DNA from 4 places in the Shewanella septentrionalis genome. Region 3 is predicted to be linked to each of the others. Evidence: predicted binding sites of a transcription regulator. Region 3 holds the regulator's gene; each other region holds the start of a gene.
What was found. The regulator sigma-54, encoded in region 3, starts transcription at its own class of promoters, with help from an activator protein. The targets are predictions, from matches to a motif close to GTTGGCACGNNNNTNGNNT.
Positions count from the first base shown of each region.

Region 1: the regulator sigma-54 is predicted to act here: its motif matches at 2,342-2,360, upstream of NE536_RS12930 (FimV/HubP family polar landmark protein).
Region 2: the regulator sigma-54 is predicted to act here: its motif matches at 3,167-3,185, upstream of NE536_RS00610 (flagellar hook-length control protein FliK).
Region 4: the regulator sigma-54 is predicted to act here: its motif matches at 2,260-2,278, upstream of NE536_RS03300 (TorF family putative porin).

Region 1 covers NZ_JAMTCC010000020.1:69,109-74,469, reverse strand. Annotated here, with positions in the region: gene priA (primosomal protein N') at 133-2,328, opposite strand; gene NE536_RS12930 (FimV/HubP family polar landmark protein) at 2,431-3,492, shown strand; gene rpmE (50S ribosomal protein L31) at 3,674-3,886, shown strand; gene NE536_RS12920 (malic enzyme-like NAD(P)-binding protein) at 4,423-5,361, shown strand, end outside.
Region 2 covers NZ_JAMTCC010000001.1:131,539-136,899, forward strand. Annotated here, with positions in the region: gene fliM (flagellar motor switch protein FliM) at 1-809, opposite strand, end outside; gene fliL (flagellar basal body-associated protein FliL) at 849-1,376, opposite strand; gene NE536_RS00610 (flagellar hook-length control protein FliK) at 1,465-3,075, opposite strand; gene fliJ (flagellar export protein FliJ) at 3,337-3,783, opposite strand; gene fliI (flagellar protein export ATPase FliI) at 3,813-5,150, opposite strand; gene fliH (flagellar assembly protein FliH) at 5,119-5,361, opposite strand, start outside.
Region 3 covers NZ_JAMTCC010000011.1:47,683-53,043, reverse strand. Annotated here, with positions in the region: gene kdsC (3-deoxy-manno-octulosonate-8-phosphatase KdsC) at 1-321, shown strand, start outside; gene lptC (LPS export ABC transporter periplasmic protein LptC) at 318-878, shown strand; gene lptA (lipopolysaccharide transport periplasmic protein LptA) at 865-1,419, shown strand; gene lptB (LPS export ABC transporter ATP-binding protein) at 1,416-2,147, shown strand; gene NE536_RS08175 (RNA polymerase factor sigma-54) at 2,255-3,733, shown strand; gene hpf (ribosome hibernation promoting factor) at 3,762-4,049, shown strand; gene ptsN (PTS IIA-like nitrogen regulatory protein PtsN) at 4,052-4,495, shown strand; gene rapZ (RNase adapter RapZ) at 4,492-5,346, shown strand; gene NE536_RS08155 (HPr family phosphocarrier protein) at 5,333-5,361, shown strand, end outside.
Region 4 covers NZ_JAMTCC010000004.1:71,193-76,553, forward strand. Annotated here, with positions in the region: gene NE536_RS03290 (putative bifunctional diguanylate cyclase/phosphodiesterase) at 1-316, shown strand, start outside; gene rimK (30S ribosomal protein S6--L-glutamate ligase) at 478-1,383, shown strand; gene NE536_RS03300 (TorF family putative porin) at 1,470-2,162, opposite strand; gene NE536_RS03305 (HU family DNA-binding protein) at 2,454-2,726, opposite strand; gene NE536_RS03310 (response regulator) at 2,886-3,683, opposite strand; gene NE536_RS03315 (hypothetical protein) at 3,767-4,147, opposite strand; gene NE536_RS03320 (DUF4240 domain-containing protein) at 4,278-4,787, shown strand; gene NE536_RS03325 (hypothetical protein) at 4,800-5,114, opposite strand; gene NE536_RS03330 (hypothetical protein) at 5,250-5,361, opposite strand, start outside.

The DNA.
Region 1 (5,361 bases), on a different contig from region 3:
GTTCTAATCGGCACTAACTTTAAGAGTGAATACAGGGAATAACCGCATATTTTAGCCGTTTGTGGTTAACAATTGCTATCTTCCCGATGATTTTTTATCAAATGGCGCTTAAATACTTATCAAATACTCGACTCAGAGGAGATCCTGCGGATCTCTGTCTAAGCTCCATCGGCACCGCTTGGCTTCGATAAGCTGCTCTACAAGCGGATGAATACGTTCAAACTCTTGTTGCAAGCGATTGCGGTTTTTAGCTTGGAATAAGAGTTGGCGGCGGAACTTGCCGGCTTTTTTATCTAAGGGCGCTGGCATAGGACCAATCACCTCAAATTCTTTATCTTGGGGCAAGAGCGCGGCGAAGGCGTTGAGAAAGTTATCGGCATCACTGGCTAAATGCGCTTCGGCGCGCACCAACACCATATGCCATGCTGGCGGCAGCAGTGCCTGTTGACGTTCTTTGAGCTGGCTGCGAGCAAACTCGCCATAACCGCGGTGCAGCAAATCCCGCAAAATGGGATTGTCGCTCTGGTGAGTTTGCAATAATACCGTGCCGGGTTTACTGGCACGGCCCGCACGCCCGGCGACTTGGGTATAGAGCTGCCCAAAACGCTCGGGCGCGCGAAAGTCGGCGCTAAATAAGGCGCCATCGACATCGAGTAGCCCAACAAGCGTCACATCAGGAAAGTGATGGCCTTTGGCTAGCATTTGCGTGCCGACGAGGATTTTATATTCGCCCTTATGAATTGCGTTTAAGTGGGTTTCCAATGAGCCTTTCAAGCGAGTGGTATCGCGGTCGATGCGCACGACTGGATGTTTCGGAAACTCCTGTTGCAGCGCCTCGGCCAGTTGTTCAGTGCCTATGCCTTGGCCCATCAGCATAGTGCTACCGCATTTGTGGCATTGCTTAGGGATAGCGTATTGATTGCCACAATGATGGCAGCAAATTTCGCCAAGAGATTGATGCACAGTGAAAAACGCATCGCAGCGGTCGCACTCGTGTAAGTGCCCACACTCGTGGCAAAGCAGGGCGGGTGCAAAGCCGCGGCGATTGAGAAACAGTAACACTTGGTTGCCTGCGTCTAAATGCAGACGGATTTCGTTCAGCAGCGGCACCGACATGCCTGCTTTTAACGGCATATTTTTAATGTCGATAATGCCTTGACGCACTTTTTTAGCAACGCCCGCGCGCTCACCCAATTGCAAATGATGGTAACGGCCACTTAAAGCATTTTGTAGACTTTCGAGTGAGGGGGTTGCCGTGCCTAATATCACCGGAATCGATTCCAGATGGCCACGCATGACTGCCAAGTCGCGGGCGTGATAACCGACGCCTTCCTGTTGCTTGAAGCTGCTGTCGTGCTCTTCATCGAGTATGATAATGCCGGGATAGGCCATAGGCGTGAACAAGGCTGAGCGGGTGCCGATAATGATGGCGGCCTGACCGCAGCGGGCTTGGCGCCAAGCTTCGAGTCTCTGATTGTCGGTTAACCCTGAATGCAAAATGGCGACATTGACTTTGAAACGCCGCTTAAAGCGATTGATAGTTTGGGGCGTTAAACCGATTTCAGGCACTAAAATTAATGCTTGCTTGCCTTGCTTAAGGACTTCTTCGAGCACCGCCAAATAGACTTCCGTCTTACCCGAACCGGTAATGCCTTCTAATAAAGTACAGTGATATCCTTGTTGCAGATTTAAAGTGGCAACGGCGACGGCTTGTTCTTTATTGAGTTTATGTGGCGTTTCGTCCATTTCGAGTGTGGTGCGCCAGTCGAGGTTAAGCTCGGCGACTTTCTCATGACGTGCTACCCAGCCTTTATCTTCTAGGGCTTTAAGCACCGCCTTACTGATGTCTAAGCTGATAACCTCTTCTTGGGTTAAGCTGGCGGTTTTGAGTAACTCGAGTAGTTTTTTCTGTGCGGGTGCGCGTTTAACTGCTTCGGGCGCAATATTTTGGCCTATTTCAGTTAATTGCCAGAATTGAATCTTTTGTGGCGCGGCATTGAGCCCTTTGCGAAGGGCGACTGGTAAGGCTTGGGTTAGCATCTGCCCTTGGCTGCAAAAATAGTATCTCGCGGCCCAAAGCGTTAATTTATAAAGTGATTCAGGCAGCAAAGGTTTATCGTCGATAAACTCAAGCACAGACTTAATCTGCTTAGGCGCTAAGCTACATGTATCTGTGATACCTGTGACTAATCCGATCAATTGTTGACGACCGAAGGGGACTTTAACGCGCACGCCTATCTGCGGTGTACTAGGATAAGTTTCGGGTACGCGGTAGCTAAAGGTTTGCCGCATAGGCACAGGTAACGCAACTTCGACAAACAATGACATATGCAGGCAAGTCTTAGGCAAGAATGTGGTTTAGTGTACTCAGCGCGGCTGGCTAGGGCTAGCCCTAATGATGGTTTACCAAGGATAGTTGAGAGTAAATAAATGGCTAATATAGTGAAATCATTAGGTCTACTCGCGTTAGTGTGTAGCGCACCTAGCATGGCACAAGTCTCCCATGTGAGCGTTAACAGCCGCATGTTTGAGTTAGGTAGTTATCCTAAACTCAGGGTGAATGTGATTGCGGACAATCAAGACATGTCGCGTTTAGAGTTTGTAGTGCAGCAAGCCGGCGGCGAAGAAAAGTTAATGGTTGAGGAGCTTAATCGCTTTTTAGTTTTGCTCACGGGTGTTGAAGATGTCAAAGATGACAAGGCTAAACTCTTAGTGAGGGAGTATCGACTCGACCGTTGGTATGAGGTCAAAAGTATCAATCTATTTGGCGAGGCTAAGCCAACATCGGCTGCGCTATCTATGAGCGCGGCATCGGGCAGTAAAAATACGACGACAGCGCTGGTGCAAAAGCGTGCGGATAAAGTGAATGTTCAGCCTGTAAAAGTGGCCGCAGAATTCACATCAGTGGTGGGTGCTAAGACCGCGACGGCGGTTATTGCGGCTGCAAATACTCATGTAGATGCTCATGTAAATACTAAGCCCGCAGTGCCAGCGGCTGAAGTTGTGACTGGCTTTAAATTTCCTGAAGCAGCGGATGAGCAAAATACCCAGGTTGCCGAGGTAAAGGCTGTCGCCAAAAACTCTGAACCTGTTGCCGTTAAAGCAACGTCTGCTGAAACTATGATGCCTGAGCCTGTTATGTCTGAAGTCATAGTCACTGAAGCAGTTAAGACAACAAATAGCGAACTCAAAGTGAATGCCGCTGAAACGTCCCCAACAGCTTCGCAGACACCTGAACATTGTCAGTTAACTTATCTTGCAGGTGAGACCTTGTGGCGTATCGCCAATCGCTATGCCAACGATTGGGACGTGAGTGTTTATGGCGCTATGCTGGCGATCTATGAGGCGAATCCTGCGGCGTTCTCAAAAAATAAAATCAACGCACTCAAGAGTAATGCGGCTCTGTCCTGTCCTTCGAAAATGATTTTGGCACAGCATGCTAACGCCAAAGAGGCTCAGGCGATGTTTGAAGCTAAAGAGGCGGGAAAATGAAGCGGCGAACTAAAGTCAAAATAGACGCAGATTAACCGCCAAACGCTCAGATAATCTACTTGTATCCCTTGTGGGTATGCTGTACCATTCTGCGCCCTAAACATATTGTTATTAACATGCATGTGGTGTCCGACTACGGGTTGGAAGAGCGACATGGCCTTACACTTTTGAGGTAACCCCAATGAAACCAGGTATCCACCCAACATACGCTATCATCACTGCAAACTGTACTTGTGGTAACGTTATCAAAGTAAACTCTACTGCTGGTAAAGATCTGCATTTAGACGTATGTGGTGCTTGTCACCCATTCTACACTGGTACACAAAAAGTTGTTGATACTGGCGGTCGTATCGACAAATTCAACAAGCGCTTCGCAGTGCTTGCAAAGAAATAATTGCGATTGCAATGTTTCTAGAAAAGGCGCCTATGGCGCCTTTTTGCTTTCTGTCATTTGCTGAACTGCTTTATTTACGCCTATCTTAATACTTATGTTAAATCCCCCATCTGGTACGACTTCACTCAATTAATCGTCAACTTACTGAGTATTGCGAGTTCAAGTATGTAATTCGACTTATTTATAGCAATTATCTATAAGATAAATATGCTAGCCGTTATATATTGTAATTTAACCAACATTTTTGAGATTAACTCGCTACAACTAGCGCTATAACTACAAAATATATGTTTGTTTCCTACAAAATATATTAAGAAATGCAGCTTTATTATAGGAGATAAGTTTATAAAACTAAGCTTAGAGGTGATATTTGCAGGCTAAAGTGAAATTTCTGAATCTCTTATTTAAAAATCCCCCTTATTGGCGTATCTTACCCCGACCAGCCAGACTATTAACATCACCCTTTGGTGAGACTAGATGTGTGTTGGTAGGCCTTACTCTCATAAATTATAAATGTCGCATTTCAGGATTTTAAAATGTCAGATATTCGTCAACAAGCACTCGATTATCATGAATTTCCAATACCAGGCAAAACCGCAGTTTGCCTTACCAAACCTGCCGAAACGAGTCACGATCTCGCTCTAGCTTATAGCCCTGGTGTGGCTGAGCCTGTGCGTGAAATCGCGGCTAATCCTGACAATGCGTATCGTTATACCAATAAAGGTAATACGGTTGCCGTGATTACCAATGGTACGGCGATCTTAGGTTTAGGCAATTTAGGCCCCTTGGCTTCTAAACCTGTGATGGAAGGCAAAGCATTATTATTTAAGCATTTTGCAAATATCGATTCGACAGATATTGAGATCACCCACAATACGCCTGAAGAATTTATCAATACAGTTGCTGCGATTGCTGACACTTTTGGTGGTATCAATCTTGAAGATATTAAAGCGCCAGAATGCTTTGTTATCGAACGTGAATTGATTGCCCGTTGTAAAGTGCCAGTATTCCATGACGATCAACACGGCACCGCAATTGTGACCGCGGCGGGTATGATTAACGCGCTGGAAATTCAAGGCAAGTTGATCAGCGACGCAACGTTTGTGTGTATGGGCGCAGGTGCGGCAGCCATTGCTTGTATGACTATGCTGGTCAAGTGTGGTGCGAATCGCGCTAACATTTATATGTTAGACACTAAAGGTGTGATTCATTCTGGCCGTACGGATCTTAATGAATATAAAGCGCTATTTGCGAATGATACAGACAAACGCACGCTTCTTGATGTTATTAAAGGCGCAGACGTGTTTTTAGGTCTATCTGGTCCTGACGTGATAGGTGCAGAAGAAGTTGCGTTGATGGCCGATAAGCCAGTAATTTTTGCCTGTTCTAATCCCGATCCTGAAATCAAACCGGCACTGGCTCACGCAACGCGCAGCGATTTGATCATGGGTACCGGTCGCAGCGATTATCCAAAC
Region 2 (5,361 bases), on a different contig from region 3:
TCTTTGAGCGTTAATTCATGTTCCACAATGTTGGCATCGAACCCGACCTTCACATCCATGATTTCATCATGCAATGCCTGCGACCAACGCATATCAGTATCTTGCTTATCACTTTGAACACCCGCATCGAGCAACTCGCGAATCGGCTCAATCATGGAATACGGCATAGTGATATGGAAATCACCGCCACCACCATCAACTTCAATATGGAATGAATTAATCACGACAACTTCAGTAGGACTGACAATGTTGGCCATGGCCGGATTGACTTCTGAGTCCAAATAATCGAACTCCACATCCATCACAGGTGCCCACGCATCTTTATAATCTTCAAAAATTATTTTAAGCAATAGCTGTACTATACGTCTCTCAGTAGGCGTAAATTCCCGCCCTTCGATCTTGGCATGGAAACGGCCATCTCCCCCAAAAAAGTTATCCACTAGGATGAACACTAATCTGGCTTCCATGGTGATCAATGCTGTACCTTTGAGCGGACTAAAACGTACCATATTCAAACTAGTAGGAACGAATAGCGTATGTACATACTCTCCAAACTTGAGCATCTGTACACCGTTGATCGACACTTCGGCCGCACGGCGCATCATATTAAACATACTGATACGCAAATGGCGCGCAAAACGCTCATTCACAATTTCCAGCGTCGGCATACGCCCACGAACTATTCGATCTTGGGAAGAGAAATCGTAGGAACGGGCATCTTCTCCAACAGCATCAATTTCGTCATCATCGACGTCATCAACCCCGTGCAATAGCGCATCAATTTCGTCTTGGCTTAATAAATCACTCACTATATTGCCTTCGCCTCTTTTGGTGCTGAAGTTAAAGGGTTATTGCATTACAAAACCGGTAAATAGTACTTTCTCGACAACTTTACGGCCTGTGACCGACTGCAGAGTATTTTGCACACTTAAGAGTGCTAACTGGCGTAACTCATCTTTACCCGCTTGCGTACTGAGTTTTTGCACATCAGCACCACTGAAAGTTGTTAAAAGCGCATCTTCAATCAACGGAATGTGCTTTTGTGTCAGCACATCATCATCGGTACCACGCACCATAAGTTGGACTTTGATCTCAACTAAACGTGCTCTGTCAGGCCCTGGTAAATTGAATAGGAAAGGGCGTGGCATAGGCACATAGGATGCTATGGCTAAATCTCCGGTGGCAGGGGTTTCAGCCTGAACAACTCCATCAGCCGTAGCGACAGGAACTTCCTCAGAATTGCTCCCCATAAAAAACCAGATACCAGCACCGATTAAGAGAGCGATAAGAACACCTACGCCAACAAAAATAAACAGTTTTTTCTTACTTTTAGGCTCTTCGGTACTTTCAAGTTCTAACGATTCTTCCTTAGCCATCACTATTCTCTTTAATTTAGGCGGAACAAATGACGATTCTGATTAATCAAAACGTCATTATGTTTAATCATTGCTATAGGTTACCTACTTAAGCATAATAATCTATACCTGAATTTACACTAGTGGTTTGATTTAAACCTAAATGTAGCTCTTCTGCCGAGATTTCATCCACATCAGCCCCACTTGAACCACCACCGTCGCCAAAACTCCCCTCTCGACGTTCACCTTGGCCACCTTGAGACACATGGCTATCCGCTAATTGCATCCCTTGTTCTTGCAATAACTCACGTAATCTTGGCATAGCTTGTTCAACCAGATCACGCGTTTGTGTCTGAGTGACATGGAACTGTACTTGGGTCTGCTCGCCATGCACTTGAATTTTTACCAGCATATGCCCAAGCTCGGGGGGATCGAGCCTAATCTCTGCATGTTGAATACCTTGACTCACCATAGTGATCAACTGTTGCTTCATTACAGGTGAAAACCGTTGGATCATCTCTTGCATTTGGTTTTGTTGATCGACACCTTGGCGTAATGACAATTGAACTTGCATTGTTTCTTGGCGATTTACTTGTGACATCGAGAGTGTATGGATTGATGATGTAGACTTAATATCTGAGAAGGTACTGCCATCATCAATAAAATTTTCATCTCGGGGAATATCCATCGCAACGGTCAATTTTGCATCTTTAAGTAATAGGTTAGCAGCCAGTTCAAGATTAGGACTTCCATCAAGATCACTTTCTGTTACAGACTGAGTAACCGATGATTCAGATGAAACAGCAGAACCTAAAGTATTAAGTTCAAACGTATTTGCCGAGGTAGAAACGTTACCTGTATTGAGACTGTCCAATATCGGAGTACTCGCGGCACTAGCAAATGACTTTGGCGAAGTGCTCATCGTCGATTTTGTCGTTGCGCTATTCGTTAAACCAGCTTGATTAACCATAGCGTTAAGTGTGACTTCATTCTCGACTAAAGGCTCATCTATGCTAACGCCCATTTGAGTGGTAGCAACAAGTTCTGTGTCTTCTATCTGTAATTCAGCAGCATCATCGATCAAATTGGGGTCAATAACAGCATCGGAATCCACTGACGCTGCAATTATTGGATCTATGGGAAGAATCTGAACGAGTGGCTTATCAGTCAAAGGGACTGACTTAACATCATTATCAGCAGATACAGCCACTGGCACATCTGACGCAGTAGAAACTAATTTTTGTAATTCAGCAGAGAAGCCCACTTCATCAACCATTGCATCTGATGCCTGCTCAACATCGGCAGAAATAGCTGATACTAATGAAGGATCGATTAATACCGCCGATGTCGCATCAGTATTATCTTTACCCGTCATGTCAGTAGTATCTTCAGCATTTAAAAATACTAGCGGCAAACTCTCTCCCTCTGATGCCGTTTTCTTCATGTCATTTGCCATACTGATCTGGGCGAAGATAAGATTAACGTCAGCGTCATCCATTGATATGTCTTTATCTTTTACTTTATCAGTAGAGACGATCTGCACTTTATCGTCAGTATTCGCGACAGCCTTTTTAGGCGCGGAAATAGAAAATGAGCTAGCGGAGACAGACGCAAGTGTAGATGAAAAGTCTTCATTATTAGAATCTTGGGAAGATATCTTAGCGGAATTGGCCGCAGAGTTGCCTGTTTTACTCAACAGGATATTGGTCATTTGTTGCATAAGAGCTCCCAAACATCACCCAGCAGAAGAGAAAATGGCTAGGTAAAAACGTCAATTAAACACTGCGGTTGCAGGGCCATGGACTAAATCAAAGCAAATAAGGTGCCAAAACTTCAGTTTTTTACTACAGAATATTAAAAAGAGTAAAACCCAAAGGAAGAAGTCGAACAAATGTTCAGCGCCATAGGGCGGCGGCAGAAAACTGAACTCATATCGGGCTAGTGAATGGTGAAGATACCGATCATTTAACGCACTATTTCACTAACGCTGATGACGGCGATAAAACTGCTGAGAAGCAAATTCATCGGTCATTTTCTGCTCCCGTTTTTGTTCAACAACTTGGCGCTTCTTCTCTTTACTCGCTAACAGTAATTCCACTGCCTTACGTTTTTTCTGTTTTTCCAACCAATGCTGTTGTCGATATTCTTTTTGTTTTTCACCGTCGGCCACAACGCGATTTTGCTGAGTAATAGCGTCATCAATCTGACGAATAAAGCGATGAAACTGGTGATAGTGACTGGCACTAATGGCTTGACCTTGCTGGGATTGCATTTGCTTCATGTATTCTAAGCGATAGTTATTCAGTGCACTGAGTTGATTCAGCCGCTTTTGGCACTCTAACTGCGCGGACTTTAACAATAACGCCGCTTGTTCTTCGGCATCATTGGCGAGCTTTAACACTAACAACAAGGGATCGGCGTTAGCCATACTAGACCTCGATTAATTCGATGACGCCATTATTTGCACTGTGCGGCAAGTTGCCCGAGCATGACTTGGCTATCGGCAAAACTGAATGCATCACGCATGGTTTGGCGTAAAAAAGCATTCATCGCCGGCTGTAATCGTATCGCATTATCGATTCGAGGATCGCTGCCTTGGGCATAGGCACCAATGGAAATCAAATCCCGATTTTGCTGATACAAGGAATAGGTTTGTTTCACGCGGCGCATCGCTTCCAAGTGTTCATTGGAGATCACCATAGGTGCTACCCGGCTAATAGAGGCTTCAATATCAATGGCGGGATAATGCCCAGAGTCAGCAAGCGAACGGGACAAGACTATGTGACCATCAAGAATCGCCCGTGATGCATCGGCAATGGGATCCTGTTGATCATCCCCTTCCGTCAGCACAGTATAAAATGCCGTAATTGAACCTTGGCCTGGGCCACCGTTGCCGGCGCGCTCAACTAAACGCGGCAGCTTGGCAAACACTGAAGGCGGATAGCCTTTGGTGGCAGGCGGCTCACCCACAGCCAAAGCTATTTCCCGCTGCGCTTGGGCATAACGCGTCAAACTATCCATTAATAACAAGACGTTATAGCCTAAATCGCGGAAATATTCGGCAATACGAGTCGAGGTTTCGCAGGCGCGCAGGCGCATCAGCGGCGAGGTATCTGCAGGCGCGGCAACAACAACAGAACGCGCTCGACCTTTATCCCCAAGAATCTCTTCAATAAACTCTTTGACTTCACGGCCACGCTCGCCCACCAGCCCAACCACAATAATATCGGCAGTGGTACCGCGGGTCATCATGCCTAAAAGCACACTCTTACCCACACCAGAACCGGCAAACAAGCCCATACGTTGGCCTTTACCCACAGTCAGCATGGCATTAATGGCGCGAACGCCAACGTCCAGCGGCTCGGTAATAGCACGGCGAGATAAGGGGTTAATGGCAGCGCTATGTCTTGGCGCTTGTTGATCAGTCTGCAACGCACCTAAACCATCTAAAGGCACGCCGTTACCATCGAGCACGCGCCCTAACAACGACAAGCCGACATTGAGTCCAGTTTGTTCCCCTAAAGGCACCACCCGGGCACCGGGTAATACCCCACGTAATTCCTCGATAGGCATTAAATAAAGGAGTTCACCATCAAAGCCGACAACTTCGGCAATTAACTCGCCCGCCATAGTTTCGATGGAACATAAGCTGCCTACAGGCGCGCGGCAACCGCTCGCCTCTAAGGTTAAGCCAACAACACGCACCAGCTGACCACTGGCCACAGCACGAAATGGCGGCACTTTATCCTGATGATGATTAAGCCTATTCAGCAGTTGGTGTTGGCGATTTTGCATCTGTTCTGGCATCCGGTTGGGTATCTAAGTGCTCACCTGTATTTGAGGCAAATTGCATATCCTCAGCGTCTTGGTTAACCGTATCGACAGCTTGGTTATCCGCCGTTTGATTATCTCGCTCAGACTCAAGCGCCACAGCCACTTGTTTGGCAGTATCTTCAGCTTCAATCGTCTCTTGCAGTTGATGCTGTTTATCACTCAAATGCGCATG
Region 3 (5,361 bases):
GTTGAAAACCGTATGACAGCCCTTGGCGTAACCCATATTTACCAAGGCGTAGATAATAAGTTCGAGCCCTATGAAGCATTGCTCGCACTCTATGGTGTCACCCCGGAAGAAGTAGCATATATCGGTGATGATATTGTCGATTTACCCGTGATGAATGTCGTCGGTTTAGCGGTCAGTGTGGCCGATGGTCATCCCTATGTGCGTCAGCACGCCCACTTTGTCACTACGCTCAATGGTGGCCACGGTGCACTGCGTGAACTCACAGATCTGTTGCTACTCAGTCAAAATAAATTCACTTCGGCCCATGGAATGAGTATATGAGTCGTGTGACACTCGCGATTATTGCTTTTTTTGGAACTGCATTAGTGCTGTATTGGCAAGTGCAGAACAAACACAGCGGTGATACCGATAATAGAGTTAAAGATCAGAATACCCCAGATTTCATCATTGAAGATCTGCGCAGTGTTGAGTTCAATGAACAAGGGCTAGTCAATAGCCGTGTGACGGCGAAACACATGGAACATTATGATTCAACGAATCAAACTTACTTTACTCAACCTGTTTATCTTGTTTATCCAGACCAAGGTAAAGCACAATGGCAACTCAGTGCAGATCAGGGCAAGCTAAACAAGGAAACGGGCAAGGTTGTACTCGAAAACAATGTTATTATTGATGCCATTAGCGCAGAAGAACCGATCCAGACCTTGTCCACCAGTTATCTGGAACTCGATCTCAATACGATGATAATGACCTCTGACCGTACCATTTACGTCACAGGGAAAGATTTTAATATTCAAGGCCAAGGCCTTTATGCCGACCTCAACGCGCAGGAAGTGAAATTGACCAGTCAGGTAGTAGGAACATATGAAGCAAAATAACGTATTACTTGCCAGCCTAATGCTAATAATGAGCATGAGCGCCTTTGCTAAAGTCGACGACCTAAAGCAGGAAGTTAAAATCAAAGCAGTGAGCCAAACGGCAGATATCAAGAACAACCAGATCATCTTCTTTGGTCCGGTGGAAGTTACCCAAGGCTCGATAAAAATCCAAGCAAATGAACTGCGTGCATTTTCTGCCGAAGGTGAAAATAGCAAAATTTTAGTGGCCACTGGTAACCCCGCAACTTACAGCCAAGTGTTAGACGATGGCCGTCCAGCCTCGGCGAGCGCGAAAGAAATTCGTTACGATATGGCAAGCCGTACCCTGACACTGAAAGGCCAAGCTTCGTTAGATCAAGCAGGTAGCCAAGTGACGGGTAATGTGATCCGCTATAACATCATCCAGCAAAAATTGATTGCAGAAAGCACAGGTAGTGGTGACGATCGCGTGATCACTATTATTCAGCCTGAAAGCTATCAAGATGATGCCAAACCAGACGCGCCAGCGGATAAACCTGTGAAAAAGCAGGACTCTAAATGACCCAAATCACCCTAAGAGCACAAAATCTGGCGAAGAGTTATAAGAGTCGCCAAGTGGTTAAAGACGTCAGTCTAACGGTAAAGACAGGTCAAGTTGTTGGACTGCTCGGCCCGAACGGCGCGGGTAAAACTACCACCTTTTACATGGTCGTCGGTCTGGTTAAGAGCGATAAAGGCCACATCTTTATCGACGATGATGATTTAACCGCAGATCCTATGCACCTGCGCGCCCGCAAAGGCATAGGTTACTTGCCACAGGAAGCCAGTATCTTTCGTAAACTGACCGTCCATGACAACATCATGGCCGTGCTGCAAACGCGTAAAGAACTAAAAAAAGAGCAAAGGGAAGAAGAGCTAGAGCATCTGCTTGAAGAGTTCCACATCACCCACATCCGTGACAGCCAAGGCATGTCATTGTCGGGCGGTGAACGTCGCCGTGTCGAAATTGCGCGGGCGTTAGCAGCAAATCCTAAGTTCATTTTGCTCGATGAACCCTTTGCTGGTGTCGATCCGATTTCGGTTATCGACATTAAAAAGATTATCGAACAGCTCAAAAGTCGTGGCCTTGGCGTGTTGATCACAGACCACAATGTCCGTGAGACATTAGATGTGTGTGAACATGCCTATATCGTGAGTCACGGAAACTTGATTGCCGAAGGAACACCCGCAGAGATCTTAGACAATCAGCAAGTTAGGGCTGTGTACTTAGGTGAACAATTCAGGCTATAGTTAATCAAGCGGAGCCAATGCAGGCAATTTATGCCACCATTGGACTCCACTCAAGATGATAACAAGCGACCTCATCCAACAATAATAACGTAGGGATCAGCGGTAACATGAAAGCGTCACTCCAGCTCAAACTGGGTCAACAGTTAACCATGACGCCACAATTACAACAGGCCATCCGTCTGTTGCAACTGTCGTCATTAGAACTGCAGCAAGAGATCCAGCAAGCCTTAGATTCTAATCCCCTTCTCGAGCTGGAAGAGGATCAATTCGACGCCACTAAAGACCCTGTAAACCAAACGCTATCCGATACGGATTTCAGTGAATCTAGCACCCTGCCGCCAGAAAAAGACAGCTCCACCATAGATACGGCAGAGTCGCTCACGAAAGAGTCCATGCCCGACGAACTCCCCATGGACACCACATGGGATGAAGTGTTCACCGCCTCTCCTAATTCTGGCCCCGGTGGCAGTCGTGAAGACGATATGCCCTTCCAAGGTGAGACCAGTGAAGGCTTGTATGAACACTTAGAATGGCAAAAAAACCTCACGCCGTTTTCTGAAACCGATTTAGCCATTGCCACCGCCATTATTGATGCCATCGACGATCAAGGCTATCTCACCCAAAGCACTGACGAAATCCTCGAAGCCATGGGCAATTCTGAGGTTGAGCTCGACGAAGTAGAAGCCGTACTCAAGCGCATTCAACATTTTGATCCCATTGGTGTTGCCGCCCGCGATTTAAGCGAGTGCCTGTTGATCCAACTGTCGCATTTCGCCGCTGATACGCCCAACCTAGAAAACGCCCGCATGCTGATCAAAGATCATTTAGATCTGATCGCCGCCCGCGATTTTAGATTGTTGATGCGTAAGACTAAATTAAAAGAGGATGAGTTAAGAGACGGCATCGCGCTTATCCAAACCCTCAATCCTCGCCCAGGTTTATTGATTACGCCCAACGATGACGAATACGTCATCCCAGATGTGTCTGTGTCGAAGAAAAATGGCCGCTGGGTGGTTGAGCTGAATCCTGACTGCATGCCAAAAATCAATGTAAACCAACATTATGCCTCGATGGCGCGCAGCACTAAAAGCCAAGCCGATAGCCAATTTATTCGTGGTCATCTGCAAGAGGCTAAATGGTTTATCAAGAGTTTAGAGAGCCGTAATGATACCCTGTTGAAGGTGGCGAACTGTATCGTCCAATATCAGCAAGGTTTCTTTGAATACGGTGAAGAAGCCATGAAACCTATGGTGCTGAACGATATTGCCGAAGCGGTAGAAATGCATGAGTCGACCATCTCAAGGGTGACGACACAGAAATACATGCATACCCCTAAGGGACTTTTTGAACTAAAATACTTCTTCTCTAGCCACGTCGGAACTGACGATGGTGGGGAGTGCTCATCCACAGCAATCAGAGCCTTCATTAAGAAACTGGTTGCAGCGGAAAACCAGAAAAAACCATTAAGCGACAGTAAGATGGCACAACTTCTGGCAGAACAAGGGATCAACGTAGCCCGCAGAACCATTGCGAAGTACCGAGAGGCTATGCTCATTCCGCCTTCTAATCAGCGTAAAAGTTTATAACCTACAGTGGATATCGGAGGACGTTTCTATGCAAATAAACCTGAGTGGACACCATGTCGAAATTACCGAATCGTTACGCGCATATGTAGAAGAAAAGTTTTCAAAACTTGAACGCCATTTCGAACAGATCAATAATGTGCACGTTGTGCTCAATGTCGAGAAAATGCAACAGATTGCCGAAGCGAGAATAAATCTTATCGGTGGTGAAGTTTTTGCTACTTCAGAGCATGCTGACATGTATGCCGCTATAGACGCCCTGATTGACAAGCTTGATCGTCAGGTTATTAAACACAAAGAGAAGTTAACAAAACACTAATAATGGAACTTTGTACCATACTGCGGCCGGAGTGCACTACCTGCGCCACTCCGGGCAGCAAGAAAAAGGTACTGGAACTCATCAGCGACTTAGTCGCTGCCCAGTACCCGACCCTCTCATCTCAAGAGATATTCGAAAGCCTAGTGGCGCGCGAAAAGATGGGGAGCACAGGTATAGGTAACGGCATCGCCATTCCACATGGTCGACTAGCCGATATAGATCAGCCCATTGCCATACTCATTAAGTGTGAAGAGCCGATAGCATTCGATGCTATCGATAAGCAACCTGTTGATATTTTATTTGCACTACTGGTGCCTGCTGACCAATGTCAGCAACACTTAAGTACCTTGTCTTGCATGGCCGAAAAGCTGAGCGACAAGCAAATATTAAAGCAATTACGCAAGACGCATGATGAAACGGAACTCTATCAGGTAATCACTGGATGAAACTGGTCATAGTGTCGGGCCGCTCAGGCTCAGGCAAATCTGTCGCCCTAAGGGTACTCGAAGATCTCGGCTATTATTGTGTCGATAACCTTCCCTTGCCCTTAATCGGCACTTTGCTTGAGCAACTCAAAGGCAGTAACGATCTCGTCGCCATCAGTGTCGACGTGCGTAACATGCCTGAGCAGGATAAAGTCTTAGTGAAGCAACTCGCGAGCCTGCCTCCTGATACTGAGTTAACCAGCTTCTTCCTCAATTCCAGCGATAAAATTCTGCTTAAGCGTTACAGCGAGACCCGCCGTTTGCATCCTTTGTCGAAGAGCCAAGTCTCTTTGCAAGAAGCGATAAAGCTGGAAGGGAAACTGCTCGAGCCTATGTCAAAACTGGTCGATCACTACATAGATACGTCGAATTTGAATATCTATGATTTAAGCGATCAAGTGAGACAAATTCTGCTCGGCAGCGTCGATAAAGAGTTAGTGATTAACTTCGAGTCCTTTGGCTTTAAGCACGGTATGCCAACCGAAGCCGACTTTATGTTTGATGTACGCTTTCTGCCTAACCCACACTGGGAACTGGCGCTGCGTCCATTGACAGGCTTAGATGAGCCCGTGGCTGAGTTCTTAAATCGTCAACCACTCGTGAATAAGTTCATCTGGCAAATCGAAAATTTACTGGAAACTTGGCTGCCGCATCTCGAGCGCAACAATCGCAGTTATTTAACTGTAGCGATTGGCTGCACGGGTGGACAACACAGATCGGTTTACGTCGCAGAGCAATTGGCTAAACGCTTTAGTAACGGTAAACATAAAGTTTATGCCCGCCATCGAGAGCTGAATAATGCCAAAGCTTGAACGTCAGATCACCAT
Region 4 (5,361 bases), on a different contig from region 3:
CGGGACGGGTTTTTCGTCATTAGAACACATTAAACTGTTTCCGATCAGCGTGCTGAAAATCGATAAAAGCTTTGTCGCTTCCTACGATAAAGATGAAAAAGACACCCGATTGCTCGCCGCTTTACTCAACTTTGCCTATGGTTTTAATGTTATTTCTGTGGCGGAGGGAGTGGAAACCGTTGAGCAAGCAGAGTTTTGTACTGCGCGCCATTGCACGGTTTTACAAGGGTATTTATTTTCACGTCCCTTAGATACCGCGGCGTTTGAGGCCAAGTATATTCTGCCACTATTAACCCAAACTCAGCTCCCTGTGTGAGAGGTCTCGAACTATTTCAATAGCATAGTGATTTCGTCTGGTGAGGAATATTTTCTTGCTTTACACTGAGCAATAGACAAATATCAGCCCCTTTTTCTGTCGCTGTGCTTTTAGTGCTGCAGAACGGTTTATTCACTCATGCTTAAGTTGGTCACTCAGCAATGAAAATAGGTATTTTATCCCAATTCCCCCAGTTGTATTCGACGCAACGTTTAGTGGAGGCTTGTCAAAGCCGTGGACATGAAGCGGTCGTGATCAATACACTGAACTGCTACATGAATATTAATTCCATTAAGCCTAGCATTCATTATGAAGGCACTGAATTAGTTGGCTTTGATGCCATCATTCCGCGTATTCATGCCAGCGTGACTTTTTATGGTTGTGCCGTTGTTCGTCAGTTCGAGATGATGGGCGTGTATGCGGCGAATGATTCAATCTCTATTGCGCGTTCTCGGGACAAATTACGGGCGCTGCAATTGCTCTCCCGTAAAGGGATTGGCATGCCAGTGACAGGCTTTGCCAATAAGCCAAATGATATCCCCGACCTCATCAATATGGTGGGCGGCGCTCCGTTAGTCATTAAGTTACTCGAAGGTACTCAAGGGATTGGCGTGGTATTAGCTGAGACGAAAACGGCTGCTGAGAGCGTGATAGAAGCATTCTTGGGGCTGAAAGCGAATATCTTAGTACAGGAATACATTAAAGAATCCAATGGCAGTGATATTCGTTGTTTTGTTGTCGGTGACAAGGTCATCGCCTCTATGAAGCGCCAAGGTCCCGAGGGGGATTTTCGCTCTAATCTGCATTTGGGTGGCTGTGGTGAGGTGGTTAAAATCACTGCAGTGGAACGTAAGATGGCGATTGCGGCGGTGAAAGCGATGGGATTGGTGGTCGCTGGGGTGGATATTTTACGCTCTAATCGTGGTCCTTTGATCCTTGAGGTGAATTCGGCGCCAGGCATTGAAGGGATTGAACAAACCACAGGGATTTCAGTGACTGAGCCTATTGTTGAATATATCGAGAAAATGGTCGCTGCCCGTAAAACCAATAGACCTATTATTGCCTAATAGTTGATTACGCTAAAAAAACGCTACCGTTTAAGGTGGCGTTTTTTATGCTTAGAGCTTAGACGTAAGATCCTAAATGTTAGATCTTAGAGATCAAAGCTGTAGGAATAGCCGAGTACCAGTTTGGCATCATCATCGGTGAGATCGGTATCAGAAACCATGAACGACACTGTGCCCATGCTGGTATCTGCACTTAGTGTGACGTTATAGTCGGCATAGTTATCTTCGCCAAACCAAGATTGCACAACATCACCGCTTGAGTAGCCATAGTGCACTGATAAGCTAAGTTTTTCAGTGAGAGGCACAGAGACAGTCGCGGCAAGATAGCTGAGATCTTTATTATCTAACGGATCGGCGGCGACATCGTCACCGGCATTGATGACATGGGAGTAACCCAGTTCAAGCCACTTCCAAGTTACTGCAGCATGGAGTTCACCAAAATCAATGCTGCCAGGAGCGTCTGGGTAGGCGTAGTAGAGGTAGCCAAAGTCGTAACTGATGTCTTCGGTAATATTGCCACCATAACCCGCGTAGAGATCTAGCTCGTAGCTCGTATCATCACCAAAATCCACATTCGATGCCCAAGTGCCGGCATAAAATCCAGAATCATGGCTGTAGTCAATCCCACCTTGGATTGCGACCGCATCTTTAGTTTGGGTCGCACCGCGCCATAGGTAATTAGAGGTACCACCAATGTTGCCTGATACGGCTGCAAAGGCATTGCCAGCCAGTAACATTCCCGTCGATAAGGCCAAAACGCTATACAGTGATTTCTTCATGCTCATCCCCTCGATTGACTTATTTATCGATTCACCATTGGCGCACTTAAGTAAGCAGTGGTCATTAGTGCATCTTGGTTTTTTTCTAAGAAGGGATTTGCTAATCACATGCCACTATTACAATCATATGTAAAACAATACATTAGAATATCAAGTGTTAATGAAATGTTTTTATTTGCCAGCTTATGGGGCAGAGGCGCACTCTTGTTGTGCAAAAAATATTCAGGGTTTCACTGGAAGAAAGCAAAAAAAAACGCCTCACAATGGAGGCGTTGTTTTGAATTTTCTCGCTTAGTTTACGCTGTCGCGTAGGGTTTTACCCGCTTTAAACTTAGGCACAGTCGCTTCAGCGATTTGAATTTCTTTACCCGTTTGTGGGTTACGGCCAGTGCGAGCAGCACGAGTCGCAGTTTCAAACGAACCGAAGCCTACGATGGAGATTTTGTCACCATTTTTCATTGATTCGGTAATGGCTGCTTCAAAAGACTTCAATGCGCGTGCGGCTTCTACTTTCGTTAGATCGGCATTTTCTGCAATTTTGGCGATAAGTTCAGTTTTGTTCATTTTTATTGTCTCTTCTTTCCGTAGATTTATTTGAAATAAGCGTGCCTAACATGCCATAAGGTTCAGCGCTTGGAAAGCCTTTTGCGTCTAAGCTGCCGCAGGATGTTCGGTAAAGCGCAGAATATTTACTCAGTTCGTGACTTAAGTTTTATTCTGGTTTCATTCTTCTAACAGTTGATAGAGTAATTTTTTAACCAATTTGGGTTCAAAGGGCTTGTCGCATAAGGCATTCACCCCCGCTTGGGACACATTGCTGAGGTGGGTATCGTTGGCTTCGGAAGATACCATTAAGATGGGAATGTGCGATTGCTGGCTTTCGCTGCGAATATATTGAGTCAGCGCAAGACCATCTACGCTGGGCATATTGTAGTCAGTGATGACTAAGTCGAACATATTGTTTTTCATCAACGCTATGGCCTGTGCACCATCTTCGGCCTCGGTAATCAGTTTCATCCCTAAGTTACCGATAGTGCGTTTAATGACATTTCTTGCCATACGGCTATCATCGACCACTAATACGCGCACATCTTGCACATCGAAGTTACTGAGGTCGAGTTCATCGTGGCTGAGCAGATCGATAGTGGCATTTAAGGCTGTGGCTAAATGGTCGGCACTGAAGGGCTTAGGCAGGATAGCGACCACACCCGATTGGCGGAATATCTCAAGTTGCTCACGGCGACACTCACTCGAGACCAGCATAAATTGAATATCTTTGCAGTCCGCGTTAGCCCTTAGGTAACCCAAAAGATCAATGGCGGTGCCATCATCAAAATGCATGGCGCTGGCGATAAGATCGGGTTTGTGGCGAGCAATAATATCTTTAGCCGCTTCGATATTTTCTGCGGTTTGAATGCTGAGAATACCTTCTTGTTGCAAGCGCTGAATAATTATTCGACGCTGGATATCTGAAGGTTCTACCAAAAGAATGGATAGTTCACTGGGCGATAAATGGCTCATAGTCTACTTCAAGTTAAGAGTCGCAAGTATTTTATTGGGTCGCTAAGCTACGCTATTAGTAACAGCTTAGCAACAAATGTCCATTACCGTGTTTGACGGGTCAAATAATGACTCGTGACCTTAGAAAATGCGATCCAATACTGCAAGAGTAAAATGACAATAATGCTTATTGTCAGCGGCAACATAGGAATATTGTGGCCAGAAACAATCACTTTTACATCTTCAGGGGTAATACGATAGGCAATAATCGCTGTGATACCTAGGGCAGAAAATCCTAAGGTTTGCATGCCGATATAAATCTTCAATACTAAGCTCGACCATGGCGTGCGCATCATTATGCCAACGAGCACGGGGAGGACGCCTAGGGTGAATACATCAAAGGATTGCGTTGTCACGGCCCGTAAAAGTGCGGCAATGCTGAAGAGGCAATATAAAGAGATCAGTAGCATAAGACGTTTAGGCATAGATGGATATGTAGACAGGTAGCGAAGAAGATGAGCAAGTGTAGGAAATGCCCTAATCCGAGTCCAGCATAACCTTAATATCGTGTAGAATAAGCCTTTTGCGAAAGGCTTATTCTATTAGGTGAAGTTTATGACAGAAGTTGAGTTTTGGGGTTTAGTCACGCGTACGGAGGCGGCGCAATCACAGGAGTCTTTGGCTCAAGCACTGAAGCAGAAACTCGCCGAACTGAGTAATGAAGAGTTAAAAGCCTTCGATAAAATATTTGGTCAGCAGATGCGCCGTAGCTATTTGTGGTCGGTTTGGGGCGCGGCTTACATTATTACGGGCTGTGATTCTGAATATGCCTTTGCCGAATTCAGGTGTTTTTTGATTTCACTCGGCAAAGAAATCTACGATGGTGTGGTTAATCAGCCTGATACTTTAGCGCGTTTAGCCGCTTGGCCTGAGCGAGATGCCTATGCTTATCCCTTTGTGGATGAATACGATCTTATTGCTGGGCAATTATATGAAGATAGAACCGGTGATGAATTGCCCTTTATGCCATCGGGCAAGGCGACGCCCGTGGGGAAAAAATTTAGCACTAAGTCCAAGGATTTAAAGCAACAATACCCTGAGCTCAGCGCCCGTTTTCCATTTTAATCTTGCAATCGCTTATGAGCGTAAGCAGGCATTGGTTGTGACATCGAAGGTCATGCCGTATTTAGGGCAGATGTCATTCATAAACTCATGTTCTTGCACGGTTAATTGCTGAGTAAAATCTTGCTTAAGCTGCTCAGTCATTTGGGTTTCAGCCGCATGTTGCGTCTTAGCCAATTTGCTAAAATGAGCGTTAACTGCCTGTTGTTGGCTGATGGTCAATGGCGCCGCATGGCTTGAAAGACTTATGCAAGTTCCGATCGTTAGCAGAGCCAGTAAAGCGAATTTATGTGAGTAAGAATTTGATAAATTTGCTGTTTTTAGGTTCATAGGTAAGCTCCAAGTTAAAAATTACGTTTAACACGTCAGTTCTAAATCGTGCATCCTTAGACGGTAAAGAAAACGAGTTGTACTGTGAGGGGCTTAGCTTATTGTATAAATATTGAACCTATGCTGAACGGTTAGTTAGCGCTCATTCTTCATTTCTTTGCATTGAAAGCCTTGCTTGCGTGTATCGAACTGGCACATAGAACCACATTCCCAAGGTACATCGTCGTAAAAGGCCGATTGTTCGCGT